One region of the Parasphingorhabdus sp. JC815 genome, then DNA from elsewhere that is predicted to be linked to it. Evidence: predicted binding sites of a transcription regulator. Region 1 holds the regulator's gene; the other holds the start of a gene.

Region 1 (8,111 bases):
GACCTATTGCTTCCAGTGTGCAATGCAGCGTGTCGCCTTCCCAACGGTGGTCAGATAAAGTCGCGCCGGGGATGGTTTCGCTTAACTTGTGGATACCACCCGCAATCCGGCTGCGTGCTTCTGCTCGCCCCAATTTATGCGATATGGTAATGGTAACAGGCTCACTCATGATCTAATCTCTCTTTCTTCATCATTATCACTCTGATTCTCTCCGTCAAACGATCTGCGGGCTATGCAGCGGAAAAACTTGGCCTGCGATGTTTTTATGATTAGGCAGCATTTCATGATCTTGGTTATCGACAATTATGACAGCTTTACCTTTAATCTCGTCCACTATCTTATGGAATTGGGCGCAGAGGTCCGGGTAGAGCGCAATGATGCAATGCGGGCAAGTGAGGCATTGGCTACAGGAGCGGATGCGTTCCTCATTTCTCCCGGCCCCCGCACGCCCGATGAAGCGGGCATATCGCTTGATCTTGTCGCGGCTTGCGCGGATGCAGCAAAGCCGCTGCTTGGCGTATGTCTGGGGCATCAAAGCATTGGGCAGTATTTTGGCGGAAAAGTTGTGCGCGGCGGGTTAATGCACGGCAAAACATCTCCAGTCACCCATGACAATAGCGGAGTCTTTGCGGGACTTCCCTCCCCCTTTACCGCCACCCGCTATCATTCATTGATTGTTGAGGATATTCCACAATCTTTGATCGTCAATGCGACTGCCCAAGACGGATCTGTCATGGGTTTTCGCCATGAAAGCCTCCCAATTCACGGGGTTCAATTCCATCCCGAAAGCATCGCTACCGAATATGGCCATGACTTGCTTGCCAATTTCATACAACTGGCCGGACTGACCCCAAAGCAAATCGCATGATTGACAGACTGATACGGCAGCTTCCGGTTTCCGGAATGCGAGGAGAGAAATAATGACAACCACCCTTCCCGATCCGGCTGCGCCGCTGTCCAGCACAGATGCACAAGCTGCCTTTGCCGCCATATTTGACGGCAAGGTTGATGACGAGAGTATCACAGACTTTCTGGTCGCATTGGCCGACCGCGGAGAGACAGCAACAGAAATTGCCGCAGCAGCGAAAGAAATGCGTACGCGCATGATCCCGGTTAACGCGCCTGCCGGTGCCATTGATGTGTGCGGAACCGGCGGAGATGGCAGCCACAGCCTCAACATATCAACAGCGACATCGCTGATCGTTGCCGCATGCGACATCCCGATGGCCAAACATGGCAATCGCGCTGCGTCCAGCAAATCCGGCGCAGCGGACACATTGGAAGCTCTGGGCCTTGATTTAGACAAAGCATCGTCGGGCGGAGAGAATCTTTTACGCGAGATTGGTGTCGCGTTCTTCTTTGCGCCCAATCATCACCCTGCGCTGGGACCGCTGGCCCCTATTCGCAAGGCTATTGGCCGACGGACAATCTTTAATCTGCTCGGTCCTTTGTGTAATCCGGCACGGGTCAGGCGTCAGTTGATCGGGGTTTCTACCCCCGACCTTGTGGAAACTTTTGCTCAAGCAGCGGCGCAGCTGGACTATGAAAAAATCATGATCGTGTCCGGTGAAGAGGGTTTGGATGAGCTAAGCATTTCCGGGCCGTCCCGGTTAGCGATTGTCGAGGGGCAGTCCATTATCCACAGCCGGATTACACCCGAAGACCTCGGCCTTTCGCGCCACGATGCCGACGCGATAAAAGGCGGCGATGCGGCTTATAATGCCGCTGCCCTAAGGAAATTGTTACAGGGTGAACGCTCTGCCTATCGCGATGCGGTATTGCTTAATAGCGCAGCCGCCTTGATGGTTGCCGGAGCAGCCGAAAGTTGGGAAGAGGGCGTTGAAGAAGCAACCGAAGCGCTCGACAAAGGCTTGGCCAATGCCATATTGGACTGCTGGATCGCTAATCAATAAGATATAGATAATGAATAAACTCACCGAAATTTGCGAAGCGAAACGCGAGCATGTGCGCGAGAGCCGGACCGCTATGTCCCCATCTGCCCTGCGTGATCGAGTGATGGAACAGACCCCGCCCAGAGGGTTTATTCGCGCTATTGAAGAAAAGTCGGCCAACGGCTTTGCCCTTATCGCAGAAATTAAAAAAGCCAGCCCGTCCAAAGGTCTGATCCGGGCTGATTTTGATCCTCCGGCCCATGCCCTTGCTTATGAAGCGGGCGGTGCGGCCTGTTTGTCGGTGCTCACCGATGCGCCCTATTTTCAGGGTGCGGATGAATATCTTGTCGCAGCACGGGCGGCCTGCAACCTCCCCTGCTTGCGAAAAGATTTTATGGTTGATCCGTGGCAGGTGGAAGAATCGCGAGCGCTTGGCGCAGATGCAATATTGGTTATCATGGCCGCTCTGGATGATGGTCTGGCTCTCGAAATCGAGGCGGCAGCCCATGAACTGGGCATGGATGTTCTGGTTGAAGTCCACGACGAAAGCGAACTGGAACGCGCGCTTAAACTGCGATCACGGCTTTTGGGTATCAATAATCGCAACCTCAAGACCTTTGAAACCAGCCTTGAACAAACCGAACGTCTGGCGAAACTTGTTCCCAAAGACCGGATCATGGTATCGGAAAGCGGTATATTTACCCATGAAGACTGCCAGAGACTGGCGCAGTCGGGCGCCCGTGCGTTTCTGGTCGGAGAGTCACTGATGAAACAGGCCGATATCGAAGCGGCAACCCGTTTGTTGCTATCAGGCGAATATATAAACACATGAGCAAACTCACCCATATTGATGAAAAGGGCGCGGCGCACATGGTCGATATATCGGCCAAGCAAGACACGGTCCGTGAAGCAAATGCCGAGGGTTTTATCAGTATGAAGCCCGATGTTCTGGACGCGATCAGGGCGAATAGCATGAAAAAAGGGGATGTGCTGTCCACTGCCCGTATCGCCGGGATCATGGCAGCAAAGAAAACCAGTGACATCATTCCGCTTTGCCACCCGCTTGCTTTAAGTAAAGTCACTGTGGATTTTATATTTCAAAACGCTGGTATCACCGTTCACTCTATGGCGCGTCTGACCGGAAAAACCGGCGTAGAAATGGAAGCTTTAACAGCGGCTTCTGTGGCGCTTCTAACCATTTATGACATGTCCAAAGCCATGCAGAAAGATATGGTAATCAGCGATATTCGCCTATTATCCAAATCCGGCGGCAAATCGGGAGACTGGACCGCATAATGACGTCATTGCTGCCTTTTGAAGATGCACAGAAGCGGTTAATTTCCATGGCGGAGCCCTTGGCGTCAGAAACGCTTCCGGTCGCGGAAGCACTGGGACGCTATCTTGCTGAAGACCTCATTGCCCGGCGTAGCCAGCCTGCTGGCGATATGTCAGCGATGGACGGCTATGCCATCCGCTTTGCCGATCGCGAGGGGCCATGGCAATTGGCCGGAGAATGTAAGGCCGGAAGCCCGCCTTGCCCGCCTATCAAGAGCGGACAAGCAGCGCGGATCTTTACCGGTGCGTTGATGCCGGACGGGGCCGATACCGTCGTCATGCAGGAAAATGTGACGCAGGATGAAGATGGCGGGAATGATATTATCCGCCTGATATCAGACCCCTCACCGAGCAAAGGCCATCATGTTCGCGGCAAAGGCGGGGACTTTAATGCCGGCGATATAATGCTACAGGCCGGAACATATCTTAGCGCCGCCGCTTTAGGACAAGCTGTTATGGCCGGCGCGGGCAGCATTACAGTCGGGCGACGCCCGAAGGTAGCGGTCCTTTCGACCGGCGATGAACTGGTTGCGCCAGGCACCGACACCCTATCGCATCAGATACCAGCCAGTAATGACGTCATGATAGCTGCGATGCTATCACAGACACCTGCTATAACCCACACGATCAGCAGGATAAAAGATAATCTGGATAGCCTTTGTGACGCCCTTGCCAGCGTTGATGATTGTGACGTCATTGTAAGCATCGGCGGGGCATCAGTGGGCGATCATGATCTGGTAGCTCCGGCATTTGAGCGGCTGGGCGGACAGACAGATTTCTGGAAAATAGCCATGAAGCCGGGCAAGCCGTTAATGGCCGGAAAACTTGGTGACAGCATAGTTCTTGCCCTGCCCGGCAATCCGGTGTCTGCTTTTGTTACGGCGACATTATTTCTGCTACCGCTGATCCGGCATATCGCGGGTTCCCGCTCGCCATTGCCCGTCATGCAAACTGCTGAGACGCGCACTGCTTTGCCTGCGACCACGCACCGCGCCGAATTTCTGCGGGCAAAGGTCGATAATAGTGGGATTACGGCAATGAATAGTCAGGACAGCGCCAAACTTTCCGTGCTCGCTGCTGCCAACGCCCTGCTCTATCGCCCACCTCATAGCCCTGTGCAGCCAGAAGGCATGGCCGTTTCCTATATTACTATTTGAATAGCACTTGACTTACCTGTGTATGTTTCATAATTGTTCTTTATACGTTCCCGATAAGGACATATACTATGCTCACCCCGAAACAACATGAACTTTTATGCTTCATCCATAATCGCTTGGAAGAATCAGGTGTATCTCCTTCTTTTGAAGAGATGAAAGATGCGCTGGGGCTGAAATCCAAATCCGGTATCCACCGATTGATCAGCGCATTGGAAGAACGGGGGTTCTTGCGGCGCCTTCCCAATCGGGCGCGCGCCTTGGAAGTGACCAAAATGCCCGAAGGCGGGAATATCAAACTTCCGGAAGCGGCAGAATCAAATGTGGTTAGTATTTCCTCCGGTTCGCCGCGACCCGCCGCCGCGAAAGAGCTTACTGTTGTTTCCAATGATGTGATTGAAATTCCTCTCCATGGCCGGATTGCCGCTGGTGCACCCATAGAGGCACTGGAAGGTCAGTCAGCTCTTTCGGTTCCTGCGGCCCTGCTGGGTTCTGGTGAACATTATGCGCTGGAAGTGTCGGGCGATTCGATGATTGAGGCTGGCATATTAGATGGCGATTATGCCCTAATCCAGCGCACCCAAACCGCACGGAACGGTGAAATTGTTGTCGCATTGGTTCATGATGAGGAAGCGACACTCAAATATCTCTACAAAGAAGGCGCTACGGTGCGTCTGAACCCCGCCAACAGCGCTTATGAACCACAGATATTCGGTCCTGATGAAGTGCAGATACAAGGCAAAATGGCCGGACTTTTGCGGCGTTATAACTGATAGCCGGATTGACCCTGACGGGCCGCGGTTTAGTCCGCAGGTCCCGTGAATGCCCGGCGCGCTGCTGAATTTTCCGGCGCAGCAAAGCGCATCCAGCTATGATGTCCGTTACGGTCCCGAACAGTTGTGATCTGCCGGTTTTCCAAATCTATTGTCATGCCGCCAACCTGACTTAATGTTGCGCGATCCGCTTTAATCCAGCGCGGTTGGCAACTGCGCGGAAGATAACGGTCGCTGATCACAATATCAGCCCGTCGACAAGCGGCTGATAATGCCAGCGCCGGAATATGATAAGAACTGCGCGTAGCGAGGATCACCCAGTTTCTATCGGTCGTTCTTATTGTCACTGTGCAACTATCTGCATTGCAAGAGGCATTGGGCCAATCCTCCAGCAAGGCCGCTTCACCGTCAATTCCGGCATTTTCCAATATCATATTACGGACAAAACCCCCGCTGCGGGTGCGTAACATGGCCAGTTCACCCTCGTCAGAGCGAAACCCGACATGGCGGCCATCGCCGGTAATATAAACGTCCGGCGCGCGGGACAGGTTAATGATTAAAATAGCGATGATGACGGGAAGAACTCCCCAAATCCGCCAGCGCTGACCCCAAAGAGAGAGCCACAGACCGCCAAATACCAATAACGCAAATGCCATAAGCGGCATTGTTGGCAACATAGTCACCGACCCCGGGCGACTGGACACATAATGGGCCAGAATGATCAAACCACTTAGGGATTTTTCACATATCCACCATATCGGTGCACCAAGACCGAAAATATCAAGCACCAGCGCCAATGCTTCCAGCGGCATAATTACAAATGTTGTCAACGGAATAGCGATGATATTGGCCAGCGATCCATAAATACCCGCTTTATGAAAATGATATAAGGCAATCGGCATCAACGCCATTTCAACGACCAGTCCCGTCAGGAAAAGCCCGGCTAACATCCTGCCAAGCCGCTTGAGCGCAGCTTCTTCCCGCGTTGCAAATAGAGCCTGCACTTTGGGGTGGTCATGCATGGCAATAATCGCAGTCACCGCTGCAAAACTTAGCTGAAAACTTGGTCCGACTAGGGATTCCGGCCAGAGGATCAACACGAACAGGGCGCCCGCCGCAACCATACGCAATGTGATCGCGCTGCGCCCCATGATTAGCGCCGCCAATACAAGCAGCGCGGCGACACAGGCGCGAATTGTCGGCACCTGCGCTCCGGTCAGTAACGTATAGGAAAGCGCACCAATGGCGGCGCAACCGGCAGCGATTAACGGCAATCGAAAACGCAGCGCCAAGGGCGGGAAAAGCGCCAATAGGCGCAAAACCAGAAGATAGATTGCGCCCACGACCGCCGTCACATGAAGCCCGCTGATCGACAAAAGATGCGCCAACCCACTGCGGCGCATGGCCTTTGCGTCCTCGTCACTAATCGACCCACGATCTCCGGTAGCCAATGTCGCGCCAATCGCCCCTGCCCCGTCGTCCATGCGGGACTGGACATGATCGGAAAGCATCTGGCGATATTGCGGAATGACAGAAAATATTCCCCCTACCGGTCTTGCTGGCTGAACAATCCGGATGTCTCCCATTAGCCGCCCAGTAGCCCCCAACCCCATAAACCATGCACGGCGGGAAAAATCATAGGCGCCGGGCAGTGTCGCCATTCCCGGTGGCACAAGACGGGCACGCAATTGGATGACAGTGCCAACCTGTAAATCACTGGCCTGCGCTTCATTGGATGCAACACCATCACTCTGCAAAGCTGTCGCATAAGTCCCGATTGGCACATTCACACGGACCCGCGGAGGTAGATTCTGTTTACCATGGGTCGCCAGCGTCAACCGGACCATATCCCGGGCGCTTATCACTTCGGTCTTTTCTACTTCCGCATAGAAAGATGCCACTATCGGTCGTTCCAGAACCGGCGCAGCAACTACCCAGGACCGGAACCACATTACCCCGCATCCGATGGCAATAAGCAACAAAAACCAGATCAGCGCATTAGCGATTCTTCCGCCCTGGTCCCTGACTTTAGCTAACAGCGCCAATCCAGTGCACATCGCGATGAGAGCGATCCAGAATGCTGGCTTTGCAAGCAAAAACCAGCCAGCAATGCCGGTCCCGACAGCAACCGGCACCCATAAAGCCAACCGATCGCGTTCTTTTTCCAACTGCCTTTCAAGCCGTTCGGCTATTCGCCAATTCTTGATATAATCAGGGAATTGTCGAGCGAGAATACGCGTGCTAAGGGCCGTGTGATCCGAACCAGGAATAGCAGTAATGCCGGAAGAATCGGTATTTTTGCCAAGGCTGTTCGGGTCTATGCCACTTTGCATCGGATTCGCTTAACACAGGGAAAGATCAAGCGTGACTCTTAATGAAACAGAACAGGTCGTCACGCGGTTTGCGCCGTCGCCAACCGGATTTTTGCATATTGGCGGTGCGCGCACTGCGATGTTCAATTGGCTGTTTGCCCGGCACCACGGCGGCAAAGCGCTGCTAAGAATCGAAGATACGGACAAGTCACGCTCTACTCAGGAAGCGATTGATGCGATAATCGAGGGGCTAGACTGGTTAGGTCTGGACTGGGACGAAGAACCGGTTTTTCAATCAAAACGCGCTGACCGTCATGCCGAGGTGGCCCATCAACTGCTCGCAGACGGAAATGCCTATAAATGTTTCGCAACGCCCGAAGAGCTGGCCGCCATGCGCGAGCAGCAAAAGGCTGATAAAAAGCCTATGCGCTATGATGGCCGCTGGCGGGACCGCGACCCGTCCGAAGCATCGGAGGGCGCGCCCTATGTTATCCGCCTTAAAACCGAGCTTGGCGGCAAGATGACGGTTACCGATGCGGTACAGGGCGAAGTCTCTGTTCAAAATAGTGAAATTGATGATTTCATCCTGCTGCGTTCCGATGGCTCCCCAACCTATATGCTTGCGGTAGTGGTCGATGATCATGA
Region 2 (8,111 bases), on a different contig from region 1:
GCAGAACGGTTGAACGAGCCATACAGAAATCGATCAGCTCTTGTCCGGCGACTTCATCCTCTTCCCATTTATACCGCTCAAGCTCGTCGTAGCCTGTCACCGCCTCATCAATATGTTTACATAGGGTTCCTGATATGTACGGGCATGGGCCATATATCGGATGCGCCTTTGGTCATTTTCGCCCATCGATAAAATGACCAAAGGCGCATATTCCAAAACATATTCGCACAACTTTTCTCGCACCGCCATGACAGGATTTTCGGATTGAATTGCATTGAACACCTGCTGATGGAAGTCTCCTGTTATCCGAGTTTTCGCATCTTCTGAAAAATATGCCAGTGCCTGATCGCGATAGAAGAACTCGCGAGTGTGCTCACGCAAAGCAAGTCCCACCTCCGAACGCTTCCATTTCCACATTGCGAATAGGTGTTTAAGATATGCAAGCATAATGCGCTTTCTCCGATTGAAGGGAACTTAATATCCGGCGACCTTGATTTGGGCAAGAGACGCCCGACGTCGAGAATACTGTTTTGAATGATAACGACGAATACGGACGCTCTTGGCGTTCAGTGCCATTCGATCAGCAGTCGAGGCTCGCTCCACATTGCGACCCCTAGACGGCAATTAATGGGTGGAAATCGGACATAAAGATCCCGATTCCTAGTGGCTGCGATGTAGGTTAAATGCGGATAGTCCGCTATCGGCCCAATTCCCGCCGCTATGAAATGCGCTTAATCCCAGTCATTCGCCAAGGCATGGCTAAGTCACAAAAACTTCGTAATTAGTGAACAGGACACATCCCTATCCTCCGCCAAAACTGACAATCGCGAAGTTCACAGAATTTGTTTTCCTACAGGCTCAGGTGTGTGTCACTAAGCTATCAGGGCGAGCAAAAGTGAGGGGGATTTGAAAGGATCCTACAATGCCCACAAAACGCAGCGCACTTGCCGCACTGAAAAGACTCGAAACCCAAAAAGCGGCGCTTGCTGATAAGCAGCGCATATTGGAACAAAATGCAGCGCTTGAAATTGGCCAGATATTTCTGGGCAGTGGGGTTGAGAGCTTCGCACCTAAAAATTTGAAGCGGATGGCGGTCGTGTTGGGCTCTTTGAGCGAAGCTGACGCGCTTGTGCGACTTGGTATCACAGAAAATTAAGAACAGCGATTACAAATCAGACTCGCGGAAAAAGCCAAAAAAAGGCCCCGCCGATTGCCCGGCGAGGCCTGAAATTTGCGGCTGTGATACAATCCGCTGTCAATCGATTTCAGGCGCATCCTGATTGTCTGACGATTTGCCTTTGGTGAGAAAATCAACCTTGTCGGCGAGGATCTCACAGCCGTAGCGTTTGACGCCTTCCTGATCTTCCCACTGGGTATAGTGGACGCGGCCTTCGACCGCGACCAGTTGGCCCTTGGTGCAATATTGCGCGACGTTTTTGCCAAGCCCGTTGAAGCAGGTCACGCGATGAAATTCGCTATCCTTGACGGTATAGCCATTGTCATCCTTATAGGTTTTGCCATCCTTGTTCCGGGCTGGGCGGTCGGTCACAACGGTGATTGATGTAACGGTAATTTCGCCCTGAGTTTTTCGTGTCTCGGGATCGCGTGCGATGCGGCCGGTTAGTATTGCAATATTGGTCATGATATTTCTCCTTAAGTAACAAGTCCGGAAACCATTTCCGGCTTGCGAACAGTCAAAAGAAGCAGGGCATGAGGGAACTGCACCGAAGGGGAACCTACTTTGCCCGGGTGGTGCGGGCAGCATGGCGCAGCCATGCAACACGGCCGGAAGCAAAGTGGGTTGCATGTTTCCTGCTGTCCTGATTCAGACAGGATCGCGAAAAAGCCGGATTGGGTTTCGGATTGGCGATTCGGTAATCGTCAAAACCAATGGAATAGTGACCGGTTATCTTGGTAGCAATTGACAGAACTTAACAAGGCGAAGCAGCTAACTCTCACAGCATGGTGCAATGTGACGCCCAGCATAACTTGATGGTTGAATCAGAGGATGAAACATTGGCACTGCTATCTAGCGCATTTCAACCGTTCTCATCATCTCGGCTATGCAAAATTAAGTCTCACTTCCAATATTGGCTGGTCAACTGCTGAATCACGAAACCCCTGACTTTAGCTATAACGGGAAGATGAAAATGCCATGCCACCTTCCAGATCTGAGCCGTGTTGTTGCCTTTTTGGCATAGAGAAAAGGATCTAGCGGCTTCTTTGAGCGATGCCGGTTGGAATTACAGAAATAGCATGCGGCCACGACGTTCTGAGGCGAATCCTGCCCCCCAGTGCATCGCGCATCTAGATGCTCAGCGGTACATCGGAGCAGTAAGGCCTGCCGTGATGTAATCCGAAATCGTCTAGCGAAGTTATCCTGATTGCCACCGCACATTGGTTGTCTGCAATAATAGCAAAGCCCGCTTTGGGCATGCATCTTTTTAGTACGTATTTTTTGTAGTTGGTTTCCCATAAACATCCTGTCTTTGAATTGCTTCAAAGCGGATGCGCAGCGGTCTTTAAAAGATACCGCCCCTCAGTCGGGAGCCTTGGCTCGCGCTGGACAACGCCGTTTATACGTTACCCCGCAGTCTCTTGTCGGCAGACGTTTAAAACGCCCATAAAGTTACCAATGTAGGTTCCCGCGAAGAATTAAGTTCTTCGCCCGCATCCCCTTAGTTAAACTAGCCTGCCGATGTTTCAAGGTCACAATTCACTCGTATTTGACCGTCCTGTAACGAACTGGGTCAAAACCTTATGTATTATTTTGAATGATAGAATGATGACAAAATTGGGAAATGGAGAAATTTTCTGTGACACAAATACCCGGGTCTGGAAGCCGGGCGGAGACTGCAGCAACGCAATTGCGCAAAGACGCTGAGAAAGTAGCAAATGCGACCGTTCCATTATTTTAGGAGAAGAACGAATCAGCTTCGAAAAATTAAAGGAAGAAGCGAATGCTGCGATTGAGCGATTGATCTCTTAAGAACGGATTGATCGGGATCGTTGTCTGCATAATTTTTGCTAGACGGAGGATCTGACCCTGATGCCCTGAAGAAGGTTTTCATCGCTAGCAAGCGGCGAGACGACCTTAAGCTCCCGCAGGATAACTGTTCGCTATCGAGCGTATTATATATTGGAAGTTCGTGCATCACTGAAAAACGCAGACATACACTGCGCACTCGTTTGCGCCAGCATCTCATCAAGTCATATAAACGCACCGACACCCTATCTTTGGCCTGATCTACCGGGGGATTTATCGTAAAAGGGCGGCAATATTCATCAGTGGGCCAAGGGCCAAAAGGGGATGTCGCCGCGCGGAATATCGTGCTGACAGTCGAAAATCGGCTTTCGGCAGAGATCATACCAATGCTTGGACGGCGCGGATCGAGAAATTAGTCCCTGCTCACCCCGGCGATTTTAGAGAAGTGCCAAGGAAGCCGCGGCGGTCCACAACCGTTATGCGGCGAGATTTGGCTTCAATAACAAGTCGTTCGAGTACACCTGTTCCGGGAAAGGCAATAAGATAGCGCGGATTCAGGGAAAGCATCTGTTCATTGCGTTTAAAACCAGCGCGTGCTCCCAATCTGCGGTCCAGTGAGAATACAAGCTGCTGAATACTGCGTCGTTCAGCCCATGAAGCTGCCAAGCGATCAGCGCCTTTAGTGTCACCGCCGTGGACAAGGACCATGTCAGGAACGTTGTGTAACACCTTGTCTAACGTAGCCCAGATGTTGCCTGCAAATATCTTAGCATCGTCACCACTATCTTGAGTGGTCCGGCCACCGGCAAAGATTACTGGCGTGCCAGTCGGGATATGGGCTTTGTGTCGGCTCTGAGCGCGAGCGCGAAGAAAGTCGCGGCCATTAATCACTGCCGAGGTGATGCCTTTGGCGTGATTTGGACGGGAACCCGTCATTGGTCTCCACGATGAGCCCGTTTCATGGATATATAGCGATGCAGCCGTTTCACGCATCGCCTCAAAAGTAATCATGCTTGCTTCTGCAGCCTGTGCGCGTTCGATTTGCTCTTCGAGATTGGAGGTGTGGATTTCTGATCCGTCTGCGCTTGCAAGCAAAGCTCGAATTTCGTCGGTTGCGCGGTCAAGGGCCGATAATTTGCGCGAAGCGGCGCGGTGGAAGAGATTGACGAAGCCCCAGGCAATATCTTCGCTATCAGCTTCAAGAGCAGTATCGCTGAACAGCGAAAAGAGATCGGACCAAACGCCAGCGAGCGTTTGCTGAATGGCATCATCGCATGGGAAATCTGCGCTGCCAAATGTTGGAGCGGAGATTGAGAAGCCTGACAGGTCAAAACCGGACAGGGACTGGGTAAAATTATCGTACATTATATTGCCTCCTGAAATTGGAAGCAAAGCGAGCAGCTGAATTACGGCCCGCTTTTGCCTCCGGCAGAGCCCGCAAAGGACCGGGAACAGGCAGACATGCCGCACCGCCAACGGCGGGAAACCTCAAAAGCTAGGCTGGCGCGGGCCACACGGGCCGCAGTCCTTTGAGGTTGCGGCTGGCTGACGACCGGTCCAAGGGTCTTTCCTGACAGGAGACAAGAGGCGCGCCGAATTGCTGGAGTTCGTAATGTTCAGTTGGCATTAGAAATGTTCGCTTGAAACACCCAATTCATAGTCGGTACTTCAAAAGGCTATCGATTTACGCAGCTACCGGTTCATAGATTGCTTCCCCATTCGAGAAACGGCCAATGCAGCGATATTGAGAGAAAAGCGTCAGAAAACAGCGCTCAATTTGGGAGAGCCATTGATCTGTGCGTCCCTTCAAGGAGACGATGCTATCACTATCCCAATAGTGATTGTCATCGCGTGCCACAATCCAGATTGCGCAAAGCCCGCAATATACCGAGATGCCAAAATCAGCAAAAGCATTGCGGAGTAGGATACGATCCTCGCGTCCGCGCCAGCCATTAAATTGCTCAAGCGAAGGAAATGCCTCTCTGGCTTGGGCCATAATATCTTCGACCAATACTTGATATTTAAAGTCCCAGTCATCGTCGTCAACTTCAATCACTTGGTAAGCGACGACAGCACCGGTTGGAAAACTCACTGAGCGTCCCATGACTGGTTCTCCTTCATGCTGCTTTAGTGGTCAATGGCGCTCTGTCGGATTGAGGCATTCGCGACTTTCCACCCAGATGGATAAGTAGCGAAGAGGCTTCTTCTGCCTTCGCTGCTGCGGTCAGGATGGCTCGATCATCTGACTTCAGTAATTTGAGCCAATGCCCAATATAGCTTGCGTGACTGTCAAGATGACTGACTGGCAGGCCCAGTTCGCCGCCGAGCATTGCGCTCGATAATTCGGCCACAAGTTCTTCGGCAGCATAAGCAGCGCTGCCGAAACGGTTTTTGAGGTCGCGATCAAGACGGGAGCTGTGCCCTGTCCAATGGGATAATTCATGCGCTAGCGTGGCGTAATAGTGATCGAAGCTGTTGAACAGCTCGGGCTTTGGCATCGTGATACGGTCCAGACCGGATTGGTAAAATGCGTGACTGCCACAATGAACGATCTTGGCACCGACGGATTCAAAGAATTGATCAAGCTCGGCGACCCGGCCTTCCGGTTGCACCGTTACATCTTCAGGCAGGGGATGATAAAATTCTGGCAAGCCCTCGCATTGGTCAGCATTGAAGACAGCATATGCCTTTGATACGCGGCGGGTTTCTTTGGTCTCTTCGTTATCGGAACCATCTATATCTTTGGTATAGCTCTTGTAAAATATTGCGATTGTCGACTTTTCGCCCTTGCGGACCTGCCCGCCAAGCTTGGCGCATTGGCGATATGTCATCCAGTAGGGCGAGCCAAAACCAGAGGTTTCTGCGACCATCCACAGCCAAATGACATTCATGCCTTTATACGGTGTACCGCAGCTGCGAAGTGGACGGGAAACCGGAATTCCGCGCCAAGGCTGAACCCAAGGCTTAGTGCCGGCTTCCAGTTTTTCGATAATTGCAGCGGTAATCTGCTCGGCAGGTGATATAGCGGTTTTCTGGCTATATTTGCGTCGTGAAACTTTTCTTTTTGCCATGAATATTCTCCTGATACATCCGGGCGCTATTGCCGGGATCATTCAGGCCAGAGCTTTGCTCTCCTCTTTTTCGCGGCTGTGGTTAGCGCGTACAGAGCGCGGCGAATATGAAGGATCGCAATCAAACAAACGATGAAATGGCGGCCCATCCTTATAGGATGGACCGCCTCTACCGATCACACAAACCTGTCAGGAGGAAACCAGCAGGTGGCTAAGCTATTCGCAATTTGTTATGCTGCTGCAATAAATGATAGCTTATTGGCTTCGTTGGCAAGTTTTCCGTCGGCAAAAAGAGATGCATTAAAGTTCATTCTGGGCCAGCGGAAAATAGAAAAACCGACCAGACGTTATTGTCATACCTGATTGTCGCACATCAGTAAGCGCTTTTTCCTCCTATATATTGTGCCGCGCAGTCCAGTTTACCAATTCGTCATTCCAGTCGGTACCGGGCGATGACGGTTTGCGAATATGTATGCATCGATCTTCTCGAGAATAAATGGACAGTCCTCGTTTTGCAGCAAGCTCGCCTCCTTTGTCCGCATCGACAAACAGGTACAGTTCAGTCACGCTTTCGGGAACGGTGACCTTGCCAAAGCGCTCGTTCCCGAGCGTCGCCCAGCAAGGAATACCCGTAAGCGCACTTGCTGATAGGGCGCTTTCAATTCCTTCTGCCAAACCAAGGCGGCCATTTATTGGCTGGAACAGCCGTACTGCGCTTTCGCCCAAGCGGCCTAGAGCACGTTTCGGTTTTTCGAAGCTGGCTTTGCAGGGGAGCTTGTCGTGCAGAAAGGTCCTGTGCACAGCAACAACTCCCTCGTCGAGACTTGTCGCAGCGATAAGAGCAGGCAGAAAGCGGACTGCGCCTTTCGGGCCTAAAGGGGTTTGAGCGTGAAAACGCAGCATGGGTGATGACGCTAATATGGCTCGTGCTTCAAGGTACGCTTTTGCTTGAGTACCCGAAATATCTGTGGATTCCCGCCATATTCGTAATGCCGCACGGTGCGGTCTCGGTTCTATCTGCACCCTTTGGGAAAAGGCTTGGCTGTTGCCATTAAACAGATCGCATTGATTGACCCCGGTGCGGGCCAAAGCGGCTAAAACCTCGCTTTGTGCGCAACCAGCGAAACAGTGAAAGAGGATCGCACTTCGGCCGATGGTAACTCCAAGAGAAGGCGTGCGATCATCATGTGCGGGGCAACAAGCCATGCCTTTTGCGCCCGACCAATGGCCGCCAAGCTTAATGCAAAGCTCTCGGGCCGTTGCTTCAAGAGACGACCGGGTGCGGTCAGAGAGAATTTTAGACATGGGGTGGCTTCCTTTCACAAAATTTTGCTCCCGAAGCTAGCTCACTCCCCTCTCACACCCTCAAATGCATTTTCCTACAACCCTATGTTCGCCTTATGTTCTTATTTGATTCGAAACAACACAGAGATCAAATATGCATAAACTATATTGGGCATTATTACCTGTAGCCGTGCTACCTGGCGCTGCAACATCTGAAGAAGTCATACAAGAATCCATAACAGATACCGCGAAAACACTTATTTCTTCGACGGGGGATTTTGAACTATTTCAACACGGCATCTGGCCACGCGTTAATAGTAGCGCAGAGGCGATTGATGTCTATGCCAACCCCGTTTCTCTAGCTGAGCGTCGCGTTAAAACCAGATCTTTGTTCCGAGAGAAGCTATATGAAGCAGAAATTCGAGAAGCCGAATTACGTCATGGTATTCCATTAAGGCTGTTGCAGGCTTTAATCTGGCAGGAATCGCGTTTTAATCCGATGGCAATAAGTCCCGCAGGCGCTGCAGGCTTGGCCCAGCTAATGCCAGGTACGGCCCGTTATCTTGGAGTGATGAACCGACACGATCCTAAATCGAGTATTGATGGCGGCGCAAGATATTTAAAAGAAATGCTTGGCAAATTTGGAGCTATCGATCTGGCGCTTGCTGCCTATAATGCGGGTCCAGGAGCAGTAGAACGTGCAAGAGGTATACCACAAAATCATGAAACGCCGGATTATGTAACCAAGGTATTAGCCCGCTGGAAGGCTA

The links. Region 1 encodes LexA, which represses DNA repair genes until DNA is damaged. Its sites were predicted from a motif close to GTTCCNCNCTTGTTCT; they were not measured.
Region 2: AB1K62_RS11745 (toprim domain-containing protein) is a predicted target of LexA. The motif match lies at 7,449-7,464, and genes of this name have one in related genera.

Annotation. Positions count from the first base shown of each region.
Region 1 is NZ_JBFEFM010000001.1:538,691-546,801, reverse strand. It holds gene AB1K62_RS02625 (polyhydroxyalkanoic acid system family protein) at 1-169, opposite strand, end outside; gene AB1K62_RS02620 (aminodeoxychorismate/anthranilate synthase component II) at 284-868, shown strand; gene trpD (anthranilate phosphoribosyltransferase) at 921-1,913, shown strand; gene trpC (indole-3-glycerol phosphate synthase TrpC) at 1,921-2,724, shown strand; gene moaC (cyclic pyranopterin monophosphate synthase MoaC) at 2,721-3,188, shown strand; gene AB1K62_RS02600 (molybdopterin molybdotransferase MoeA) at 3,188-4,384, shown strand; gene lexA (transcriptional repressor LexA) at 4,453-5,154, shown strand; gene AB1K62_RS02590 (ComEC/Rec2 family competence protein) at 5,184-7,487, opposite strand; gene gltX (glutamate--tRNA ligase) at 7,519-8,111, shown strand, end outside.
Region 2 is NZ_JBFEFM010000005.1:45,374-53,484, forward strand. It holds gene AB1K62_RS11705 (hypothetical protein) at 1-100, opposite strand, end outside; gene AB1K62_RS11710 (hypothetical protein) at 97-447, opposite strand; gene AB1K62_RS11715 (DUF6437 family protein) at 923-1,156, shown strand; gene AB1K62_RS11720 (single-stranded DNA-binding protein) at 1,256-1,642, opposite strand; gene AB1K62_RS11725 (HNH endonuclease) at 2,132-2,482, opposite strand; gene AB1K62_RS11730 (DUF2493 domain-containing protein) at 3,410-4,351, opposite strand; gene AB1K62_RS11735 (hypothetical protein) at 4,671-5,090, opposite strand; gene AB1K62_RS11740 (zincin-like metallopeptidase domain-containing protein) at 5,104-6,057, opposite strand; gene AB1K62_RS11745 (toprim domain-containing protein) at 6,451-7,362, opposite strand; gene AB1K62_RS11750 (lytic transglycosylase domain-containing protein) at 7,496-8,111, shown strand, end outside.